One region of the Curtobacterium sp. AC272 genome, then DNA from elsewhere that is predicted to be linked to it. Evidence: riboswitches for the same ligand, from Rfam matches in the RefSeq annotation. Region 1 holds a riboswitch; the other holds the start of a gene.
What was found. A riboswitch is a leader RNA that binds a small molecule or an ion and turns the genes downstream of it on or off. The one in region 1 is predicted to bind thiamine pyrophosphate.
Positions count from the first base shown of each region.

Region 2: linked by a shared signal. The riboswitch ahead of ACZZ0J_RS18405 (ECF transporter S component) and the one ahead of thiM (hydroxyethylthiazole kinase) in region 1 are both predicted to bind thiamine pyrophosphate.

Region 1 covers NZ_OZ409838.1:117,953-123,253, forward strand. Annotated here, with positions in the region: gene thiD (bifunctional hydroxymethylpyrimidine kinase/phosphomethylpyrimidine kinase) at 1-744, opposite strand, end outside; gene thiE (thiamine phosphate synthase) at 741-1,490, opposite strand; gene thiM (hydroxyethylthiazole kinase) at 1,487-2,359, opposite strand; TPP riboswitch at 2,348-2,443, opposite strand; gene ACZZ0J_RS00635 (NUDIX domain-containing protein) at 2,526-3,455, shown strand; gene ACZZ0J_RS00640 (hypothetical protein) at 3,461-3,625, opposite strand; gene ACZZ0J_RS00645 (MFS transporter) at 3,631-4,704, opposite strand; gene ACZZ0J_RS00650 (GntR family transcriptional regulator) at 4,701-5,301, opposite strand, start outside.
Region 2 covers NZ_OZ409838.1:3,578,777-3,584,077, forward strand. Annotated here, with positions in the region: gene glgX (glycogen debranching protein GlgX) at 1-1,841, opposite strand, end outside; gene ACZZ0J_RS18400 (hypothetical protein) at 1,971-2,291, shown strand; TPP riboswitch at 2,391-2,502, shown strand; gene ACZZ0J_RS18405 (ECF transporter S component) at 2,498-3,136, shown strand; partial or broken gene ACZZ0J_RS18410 (ABC transporter ATP-binding protein) at 3,178-3,642, shown strand; partial or broken gene ACZZ0J_RS18415 (hypothetical protein) at 4,098-4,292, shown strand; partial or broken gene ACZZ0J_RS18420 (CbiQ family ECF transporter T component) at 4,585-5,301, shown strand, end outside.

The sequences.
Region 1 (5,301 bases):
TCCCCGCAGCGCAGCCGTCAGCCAGGGCTTCGCCACCCCGACCGCGAGTTCCCAGTCCCCGTGCCGGGCAGCGAGCGTCGCGATGGCGCTCGACAGGGAGCACCCGGTGCCGTGCGTGTTGGCCGTCGCGACGCGGGGAGCGGTGAACTGTCGAGCGGACCCCGACGGCGACACGAGCACGTCGTCGGAGGTCGGCCCCTCGTCGTGCCCGCCCTTCGCCAGCACGAGCACGTCCCACGTCGACGCCACGAGCCGCGCAGCGTCGAGCGTCGACAACGAGGCAGGCGCCGGAGCCCCAGCCAGCTCCGCCAACACCTGCAACTCGGCCCGGTTCGGCGTCACCAGGTCGGCCAGTCCGAACAGCGCACCCATCGCCGACGCGGCGTCCTCGTCGAGCAACCGGTCACCACTCGTCGCCACCATCACCGGGTCCACGACGACCACGGGTGGCCGGTGCTCCCGCAACCAGTCCGTCACGACGCGGACGACCGGTGCTGTGCCGAGCATCCCGATCTTCACGGCGTCGATCGTGACGTCGTCCGACACCGCGTCGAGCTGCTCCCGCAGGAACGCGACGTCCGGCACGTGCACCGACCGCACCCCGTGCGTGTTCTGCGCGACGAGGGCGGTGACCACGCCCATGCCGTACCCGTCGTGCGTCGCGATCGCCTTGAGGTCGGCCTGCAGCCCGGCGCCGCCCGTCGGGTCGGTCCCGGCGATGGCCAGCACGCGCGGGACGCTCACGACTCCGCCCCGTGGTGCGACGAAGCCCCCGACGGGAGGAACGGATCGCCCGCCGCGGGCCGCCCCGGCTCCGCCCCGTGGCCGGGTCCAGGGCCCCACGCGGCCACGTACGCGGCCGCTGCGGACCCGGGATCGGCCGCGGCGCAGACGCCCGACACGATCGCGACCCCGGCGGCGCCCGCTGCCCGGAGCGGCGCGACGTCGTCGAGGGTCACCCCGCCGATCGCCACGCACGGCACGTCCGTCGCCGCCGCGAGCCGGGCGAACCCGTCGTGCCCGAGCGCCGGCGGGTGGTCGGCCTTCGTCGTGGTGGGGTGCACGACCCCGACGCCGAGCAGGTCCACGGTGCCGCGGGGCAGCCGGGCGACGACGGCCAGGTGCTCCGGGGTGTTCGCGGTCAACCCGACGTGTGCGTCCGGCCCGAGCAGCGAACGGGCAGCGGTCACCGGCACGTCCGACTGGCCGAGGTGCACCCCCGCGACCCGGTGTCCCGCGTGCCGAGCGGCGAGGGCGACGTCGACCCGGTCGTCGACCACCACGGCGGCGCGGTCGCCCACGGCGTCGGCCACGGCAGCGGTCAGTGCCAGGAGGTCCCGTGCCGAGGCGTCCTTGTCGCGCACCTGCACGATCCGGACCCCGGCGTGCACCGCGGCGCGGACCACCCCGAGCACACCGACACCGTGCCGGTCGGCCAGGGCGCCGTCGGTGACCAGGTACACGCCGAAGTCCTCCCGCAGCCCGCTCACGCCGGCACCACCAGGGACGCGGGCTCGGCCTCGACCGTGATCCGGGCCTCGCGGACGACGCCCTCGGGGGTGAGCGACGCCAACCGGTCGAGGAACAGCGGCTGGAAGGTGCCGGGGCCGCCGGCCTCGCGGGCGGCGAGCTCCGCGGCGATCGTGTGCACCGCGGTCGCCGCGACGGCGGCCGCACCGGCGTCGTCGGGAGCGACCGACGTGAACGCGGCGACGACCGCACCGAGGGCGCACCCGCCCCCGGTGATCCGCGTCAACAGCTCGGTGCCGTTCGCGACCCGCACCACGCCCGTGCCCGGCGCGACCAACAGGTCGACGGGACCCGACACGGCCACCGCGGCCACGAGCCTCCCGGCCGCCTGACCGGACACGGCGTCGACCGCAGCCGCACGGGCGTCCTCGGTGCCCACCGTGCTGTCGACACCGCGGCCACCGGCCGACGTGCCGAGCAAGGCGAGGACCTCGGACGCGTTGCCGCGCAGCACCGTCGGGTGCAGCGCCAGCAGGTCGCGGGCCAGGGCGGTGCGCACCGGCAGCGAGCCGACCGCGACGGGGTCGAGCACCCAGGGGGTACCGGTGTCGCGGGCGGCGTGCGCGGCCTCGAGCGCCGCGACCCGGGGTTCGGCGTGCGGGGTGCCGGTGTTCACCAGCAGGGCGTCGGCGACCCGGGCGAACGGTCCCGCCTCGGTCGCGACGTCGACCATCGCGGGCGAGGCCCCGAGGGCGAGCAGCACGTTCGCGGTGACGTTCTGCACCACGGTGTTCGTGATGCACTGCACCAGCGGGCTCCGGGCCCGGACGGCCTCGAGCAGTTCGGCGGTTCGGTGGGCCCAGGCAGGGGAGGGCGCAGCGGATTCCATGGACGATCCCTTCGCGAGTACGAGCTCGAGCAGGTTCGACGGGTGTGATCTCAGCCGCTGGTTGCGGCACCCCGTGTCTCGATCGACACCGTACACGAGCAGCCGTGCCCTGCCACGGCCCGTCGTCTCCGGTCACATGTCCGGCCCCGTGTGACAGGGTTGACGGGTGCCAGACTCCACGCCTCCCGGACCGCCACCAGGCCCCCGCGACCCCGGCGACGCCTGGGCGGTCGGTCCCGACGGCACCAAGGCCTGGGGACTCTTCGGCGCCGCTGGGCTGCTCGTCGACGACGGCGCCGGACGCGTGCTCCTGCAGCACCGCGTCGAGTGGAGCCACCACGGCGGCACGTGGGGCATCCCCGGCGGCGCACGCCACCAGGGCGAGGACGCCGTCACCGGCGCGCTCCGCGAGTCCGCCGAGGAAGCCGGTGTGCCCCACGACGGCGTCGACCTGCGCCACACGGCACTGCTCGACCTGGGGTTCTGGACCTACACGACCGTGGTGGGGCGTGCCGCTCGGCCGTTCGAACCGGTGATCGCGGACCGCGAGAGCCTCGCCCTGTCCTGGATCCCCGTCGACGAGGTCGACGACCTGCCGCTCCACCCCGGGTTCGGGAAGTCGTGGCCGGCGCTCCGAGCGTCGCTCACCACCACCCCGCACGTCGTCGTCGACGCGGCGAACGTCGTCGGCAGCGTGCCCGACGGCTGGTGGAAGGACCGCGCGGGAGCCGCCGCACGCCTGCTGTCGTCGGTGACGGCGCTCGCCGCGTCCGGGGTGACGGCCGACGTGCTGGCGCTGCCGTTCGCCCGGTGGTGGCCGCGGTGGACCGTGGTGCTCGAGGGCGAAGCCCGGGCGGCCTCCGGGTCGTCGGACGGCGCACTGCCCCGTGCACTGCCCCGTGCACTGCCCCGTGCACTCGACGTCGTCGCAGCGCCGGGTTCGGGGGACGACGCCATCGTGGACGCCGCTCGTGCCGCGGTGGAGGCCGGGGACGGTCCCGTCGTGGTCGTCACGGCTGATCGCGAGCTCCGTGCACGCGTCGAGGCGCTCGGTGCCGTGGTGCACGGGCCGTCCTGGTTGCGCGACCAGTTCTAGCGGCGCTACGCCGTCGGCAGGTACCGCCGCGACGACACGAGCACCGCGCACCACGACACGACACCGAGCCCGACGATCACCCAGAGGACGACGGGCAGCGCCACGACGTTCGCGATCGCCGCGATCACGGCGGGCGCCAGGAACCCCGCGTACGCCGCCGCGTAGAACACCCCGGTCAGTCCGGCCAGGTCGCGGGACCCGCGATCCGCTGCACCTCGAGCAGCGACGACACCAGGGCGAGCCCGATCCCGACGCCGATGACGACGTTCGCGACGAGTCCGACCACGACGGACTGCAGCGCGATCGCGACGACGACCACGGCGATGCCGGCGGTCATGCACGCGAGGGCCGTCGTGAGTCCGCGGGCCGAGGTCAGCGAGTGCACGCGCCGCGCGAGCGGTTGGACCGCACTGGACACCCCGAGGGCGACGACGGTCGCGGCGGTGGCGAACAGCAGGCCCCACGCACCGGTGGCCCCGGTGAGCCGGGTCGGCAGGTAGCCGTACCCGATCGCCGCCGAGCCGAAGATCCACGGGGCGGTGACGAGGACCACACGGGTGAACCGTCGGTGCCCGGCGCTCGGCACCCGCAGCTGGCGCCACCACGGACCGGGGACCCCGCCGGAACGGTTGGTCTCGGGGGTGCGCCAGACGACGACGGCGAAGGGCAGGGCGACGATGATGTGGACCAAGAAGGGCAGCACCTCGGGGATCGGGCCCCACTGTGCGATGAGCCCGGCGACCAGTGCGCCGGATGCCGAACCGAGCGTGAACGCCAGCGAGGCCCGGCGGGCACCGGACCCGGCGTCGGCGGATGGGTCGAAGCGTCCCTGTGACAGCTCCTTGACCCAGCTGTTGCCGACGGCCATCGCGATGCCGACGGTGATGCCGGAGAACAGCCGCCCGGCCGCCAGGAACCCGGGGCCGAGCGGTCCGAGCGCGAGCAGTCCGCTGCCGACGACGGCGGACACGATGGCGGCGAGCATGAGGGGCTTGCGGCCGTGCCGGTCGGACAGCGACCCGGCGATGAGCAGCGCCGGCGCGAGCCCGAGCACGTAGACGCCCAGGAAGACGTTGACGACGACCGACGAGTAGTGCTCGCGGCCCTCGTACATGAGCAGCAGGGGCGAGAACTGGTTGCCGCCCCACGAGCAGACGAACACCGCGCCCCACACCGCGACCCAGGGCATGACGCGCGCCGAGGGGACGGACAGCGAGCCGGTGGTGGGGATGCTCCCCGTCGCGCTCACAGGGCACCCCGGTGCGAGGCGACGTGGGCGTGCAGGACCTCGGCGTAGCGGGCCGCGTCGCCCGCTGCCAGGGCTGCCGCGAGGGCTCGGTGGTCGTCGAGCGAGGCCTGCAGCTGCGACGGCTGCACCCGCATCAGCTGGTGTCGGAGCCGGTTCTGTCGATCGCGGAGCGTCTGCGCGAAGCGCACCGCGATCGCGTTCCGCGACGCGCCGATCACCGCACCGTGGAACGCCGCGTCGACCTCGATGAACCGGTCGACGTCGCCCGTCGCGACCGCCTGCTCCTGCTCCGTCAGCATGGCCTGGAGGCCCGGGGTGACGTCCGCCACGCGGCCGTCGGTCACGACGCGGGTCGCCGCCGTGGCCTCGATCGCCTCGCGCATCTCGAGCACGTCTGCCGCCTCGTTCGGGGACATCGGGCGCACCACCGCACCCTTCCGGGACTCCAGGGTGAGCAGGTCCTCGGCGGCCAGGCGCAGGAAGGCCTCGTGCACGGGGGTGCGGGACACCCCGATCTCCTGGCACAGGGCGTTCTCGCTGATCGCGGTCCCACCCGGGAGGTCGCCGCGGATGATCGCCCGCTTGACGTGGTCGTAC
Region 2 (5,301 bases), 3.5 Mb from region 1:
CCGAAACCGGAGTCCCAGTCCTCCGGCGACATGGCGTCGCCCTCGGGCGTGAGCCAGACCACGTCGGGCAGCGGCTCGTCCTGACCACGGCGCACCGGGCGCCCGTTGAAGTACCGGGTGCGGCGGAACGTCGGGTGGTCGTGGCGCAGCTTGACGACGTCGGCCGTGAACTGGACGAGGTCGTCGTCCGCGGTGTCCCAGTCGATCCAGCTGAGCTCGGAGTCCTGTGCGTAGACGTTGTTGTTGCCGGACTGCGAACGGCCGAGCTCGTCACCGTGGGCGATCATCGGCACGCCCTGGCTGAGGAGCAGCGTCGCCAGGAAGTTCCGGCGTCGCTGGAGCCGCAGGGCGTTCACGGACTCGTCGTCCGTCGGGCCCTCGGCGCCGGAGTTCCAGGACCGGTTGTGGCTCTCGCCGTCGTTGTTGTCCTCACCGTTGGCGTCGTTGTGCTTCTCGTTGTAGGCGACGAGGTCGTACAGCGTGAAGCCGTCGTGGGCGGTGATGAAGTTGATGCTCGCCTTGGGCGTCCGGCCGTCGTGCTCGTACAGGTCGGCCGAGCCGGAGATGCGCGAGGCGAACTCACCGAGGGTCGACGACTCGCCGCGCCAGAAGTCACGCACGGTGTCGCGGTACTTGCCGTTCCACTCGGACCACTGGGGCGGGAAGTTGCCGACCTGGTAGCCGCCGGGGCCGACGTCCCACGGCTCGGCGATGAGCTTGACCTGCGACACGATCGGGTCCTGCTGCACGAGCTCGAAGAACGCGGACAGCCGGTCCACCTCGTAGAACTCGCGGGCGAGCGCCGAGGCGAGGTCGAAGCGGAAGCCGTCGACGTGCATCTCGGTCACCCAGTAGCGCAGGGAGTCGAGGATGAGCTGCAGCGAGTGCGGGTGCCCGACGTTGAGCGAGTTCCCGGTGCCCGTGTAGTCCATGTAGAACTTCTTGTCGTCGTCCACCAGGCGGTAGTACGCCGCGTTGTCGATGCCGCGGAACGACAGCGTCGGCCCGAGGTGGTTGCCCTCGGCGGTGTGGTTGTAGACGACGTCGAGCACGACCTCGATGCCGGCGCGGTGGAGCTCCCGCACCATCGTCTTGAACTCCTGCACCTGCTGCCCCTGGTCGCCCGAGGACGAGTACGAGGAGTGCGGCGCGAAGAAGCCGATGGTGTTGTAGCCCCAGTAGTTCGACAGCCCCTTGTCCTGCAGGGTCGAGTCGTTCACGAACTGGTGCACCGGCATGAGCTCGAGCGTCGTGATGCCGAGTCGCTTCAGGTGCTCGATGACCGCGGGGTGCGAGACGCCGGCGTAGGTGCCGCGCTGCTCTTCGGGCACGTCGGGGTGGGTCTCGGTGAGGCCCTTGACGTGCGCTTCGTAGATGACCGTCTCGCCGTAGGGCGTGCGCGGTGCGCGGTCGCCCTGCCAGTCGAAGAACGGGTTGATCACGACGCCCTTCATCATGTGCGCCGCGGAGTCGTCGTCGTTCGTCGAGTCCGGGTCGCCGAACGTGTAGGCGAAGAGCGACTGGTCCCAGTCGATCTCGCCGCTCGTCGCCTTGGCGTAGGGGTCGAGCAGGAGCTTCGACGGATTGCAGCGTGCACCGCTGTCGGGGTCGTACGGGCCGTGGACACGGAAGCCGTACTCCTGGCCGGGGCCGACGTTCGGCAGGTAGGCGTGCCAGACGTAGGCGTCGACCTCGACGAGGGGGATGCACTCTTCGTTGCCGTCGGTGTCGAACAGACAGAGTTCGACGCGCTCGGCGACCTCACTGAAGAGCGCGAAGTTCGTGCCGCTTCCGTCGTAGGTCGCCCCGAGCGGGTACGGGTTGCCGGGCCAGGTGTGCAAACGGTCCTCCAGGTGATGGTCGCGCCAACATATCGGTGACACCCGTCCGCGTCCGCAGACAAGCACCAGCTGTGTACCCGTGCGCGCGTGGCCCGGCCTGTGGAGGAACGGGCGAGTAGCGTCGCGCGCATGGCCAACATCGTCACGCAGATCGCAGACAAGGTACGCCCGATCGGCGTCTCCACGAACTACGGAGACCCCGTCGAGGTCGGCGACCAGACCCTCATCCCGGTGTCCCTCGGCTGGTTCGGCTTCGGGGGCGGCGGGGACGACGAGAACGGCGGCGGCGGTGGCGGCGGCGCGTCGATCCCGGTCGGCGCGTACATCCGTCGCCCCGGCAAGGACCTCGAGTTCGAGCCGAACCTCATCTCGCTCGTCGCGGTGAGCATCCCGCTCGTCTGGGTGACCGGCACCGTGCTCCGCAAACTGGTGCGCGTCCTGAAGAAGTAGCGACACATCGGACGGGAGGCCCGTGGCGGACCCGCCACGGGCCTCCCGTCCGATGTGTGGTCGCGACCCGTCACGCGGTCGCGACCACGTCTAGACTGCTGGGACACACACGGGAGTCCGGGACCGCCGGGCTGAGAGGGAGCGAGTGGCGCTCCGACCGTCGAACCTGATCCGGATCATGCCGGCGCAGGGAGGAGTCCAGCACCATGTCTTCTGGCACGTCATCAACCGTCCACACCGCCCCGCGGCGATCGCTGCGCTGGCGGGTCGTCGACATCGTCGTCGCGAGCGTGCTCGCGGTGGCGCTCGGCGTCGTCTTCCGGCTGTGGGAGTTCGGCTACGAACCTATCAGCGCCGTCATGGACCTCGTCCTCCCGGGGACGAAGGCCCTGTTCGGCGGAGTGTGGTTGCTCGCCGGGCCGCTCGTCGCGATCGTCGTCCGCAAGCCCGGGGCCGCGCTCTACGGCGAGATGGTCGCCGCGTCCGTCGAGGCGCTGTTCGGCACGCAGTGGGGGTGGCTGACCCTCGAGGCCGGACTGGTCCAGGGACTCGGTGCCGAGATCGTCCTCGCACTCTTCCTGTACCGCGTGTACCGGCTGCCGGTCGTCGTCCTGGCGGGCGCGGCAGCCGGTCTCGCGCTCGGCATCAACGACACCGTGCTGTGGTACCCGGGTCTCGACGCCGCGTTCAAGGTCGTCTACGTCGTGTGCGCGATCGTGTCCGGTGCCGTCATCGCGGGCGCCGGCTCGTGGCTGGTCGTCCGCGCGCTCGCACGCACCGGTGTGCTGTCCTCGTTCGCTGCCGGCCGGGAGCACAGCCGGCGTCGGCCGCGCGAACTGGTGTGACGGTGTCCGCTCCGTCATCGACGTCCCCGGACGTCGTCGGCGTGCTCGCCGCGCGCATCGCGTTCCGCGACTGGGGGTGGCGCTACCCCGAACGCGCCGAGTGGGCGGTCCGTGGCGTCGACCTCACCGTCGAGCCGGGGGAGCGGGTCGCGATCGTCGGGCCGTCCGGCTCCGGCAAGTCGACGCTGCTCCGGGCAGTGGCCGCCGTGCTGCCCGACGAACCCGACCCCACCGACGACACCGCTGCTTCCGTGCAGGGCTCGGTCCTGGTCGACGGTGCCGACCCCCGCGCGGTCCGCGGGCGTGTCGGCCTCGTCATGCAGGACCCCGAGGCGCACACCGTGATGTCACGGATCGGCGACGACGTGGCCTTCGGGTGCGAGAACCTCGGCGTCCCGCGCGACGAGACCTGGGCACGGGTGCGGTCGGCGCTCGCGGTCGTCGGGCTCGACCTGCCGCTCGACCGGTCGACCGCGATGCTCTCCGGCGGCCAGCGGCAACGACTCGCACTCGCCGGGGTGCTCGCGATGCGTCCGGGAGCCCTCGTGCTCGACGAACCCTGCGCGAACCTCGACCCGGCCGGCGTGGCCCAGGTGCACGACGCCGTCCGCGCACTGCTCGACGAGTCGGGGGCGACCCTGCTCGTGGTGGAGCACCGGATCGGCACCTGGCTCGACCTGGTCGACCGACTCGTGCTGCTCGAACCCGGCGGCGGGGTCGTCGCGGACGGCGCGCCTGCCGAGGTGCTCGCGCACCACGGCGCAGCGCTCACCGCGGCCGGGGTGTGGGTGCCTGGCGCCGAGCCCGAGCGTGGCGCGGCCCGCGGGCGGATCCGTGCGGCTGCGCGAACGGGCGAAATGCCCGGGTCGGCTGCCGGGGGACCGCGGCATTTCGCCCGCTCGGCGAAACGGCCGGAGAGGTGGCGGGCGACGAGATCCGTGCGGCTGCGCGAACGGGCGAAATGCCCGCGTCGGCTGCCGGGGGGACCGCGGCATTTCGCCCGCTCGGCGAGGGGGCGGGCACTGGGGCGGGCGCGCTGCTCGAGGCGCGGGATCTCGGGACCGCCCGGGGCAAGCGACAGCGGGTGGGCAGCGGGATCGACCTCGAACTCCGAGCCGGACAGGTCCTGGCTATCACGGGGCCGAACGGCATCGGCAAGTCGACGCTCGGCCTCACGCTCGCGGGGCTCCTGCCTCCGGTCGCGGGGAGCTCGCCGCCACGACGGACCTCGCCGCTGGCGTCCCGCCGGCGCCGCACACGTGGTCGAGCCGCGAACTCGCCGCCCGCATCGGCACCGTCTTCCAGGACCCCGAGCACCAGTTCGTCGCCGGCTCCGTCCGCGAGGAGGTCGAGGCCGGCCCCGCGCGATCGGCGTTCCGGACGTCGCTGGCCGGGCGGACGTGCTCCTCGGCGAGTTCGGCCTCGGCCACCTCGCCGACGCCAACCCGTTCACGCTGTCCGGCGGCGAGCAGCGGCGGCTCGCCATCGCCGCGGTCGTCGCCGCCCGGCCGCCGGTCGTCGTGCTCGACGAACCGACCTCCGGGCAGGACCGGTCCACGTGGGATGCCGTCGTCCGGCACCTCGGAGCGCTCGCCGACGCCGGCACCACCATCGTCGCCGTCACGCACGACCGCGACCTGATCCGGGCGCTCGACGCCGACGAGGTCGTGCTCGCGGCGGACGGCGCCCGGCGTGTGGACGGCGACCAGGGTGCGGCTGCGACCACCCCGGAGACGGGGCCGACGTCGACGGGCCGAACCGCGCCTCCAGGCCGAGCCCACGCGACGACCGCCACCGACCCGACAGACCACCACCGCGGCGTCCGCGCCGTCCAACCGGTGGCCTCGCTCGTCGGCGTCCTCGCGCTCGGCGTGTGCCTCGTGCTCAGCCTGGACGTCGTGTCCGCAGCCGTCGCCCTCGCGCTCGAGCTCGCCCTGCTGCCGCTCCTGCGGCTGCCGGTGCAGACCCTGCTGCTGCGGGTGTCACCGATCCTGGTGGCCGTGCCGCTCACGGCGGTGAGCATCGCGCTGTACGGACGGCCCTCCGGACGGGAGTGGTTCGACTTCGGGTTCGCCCACGTCACGGACGGGTCGCTCACGCTCGCGTTGGCGACGGCGCTCCGCGTGCTCGCGGTGGGGCTGCCCGCGGTCGCGTTGTTCATCCGC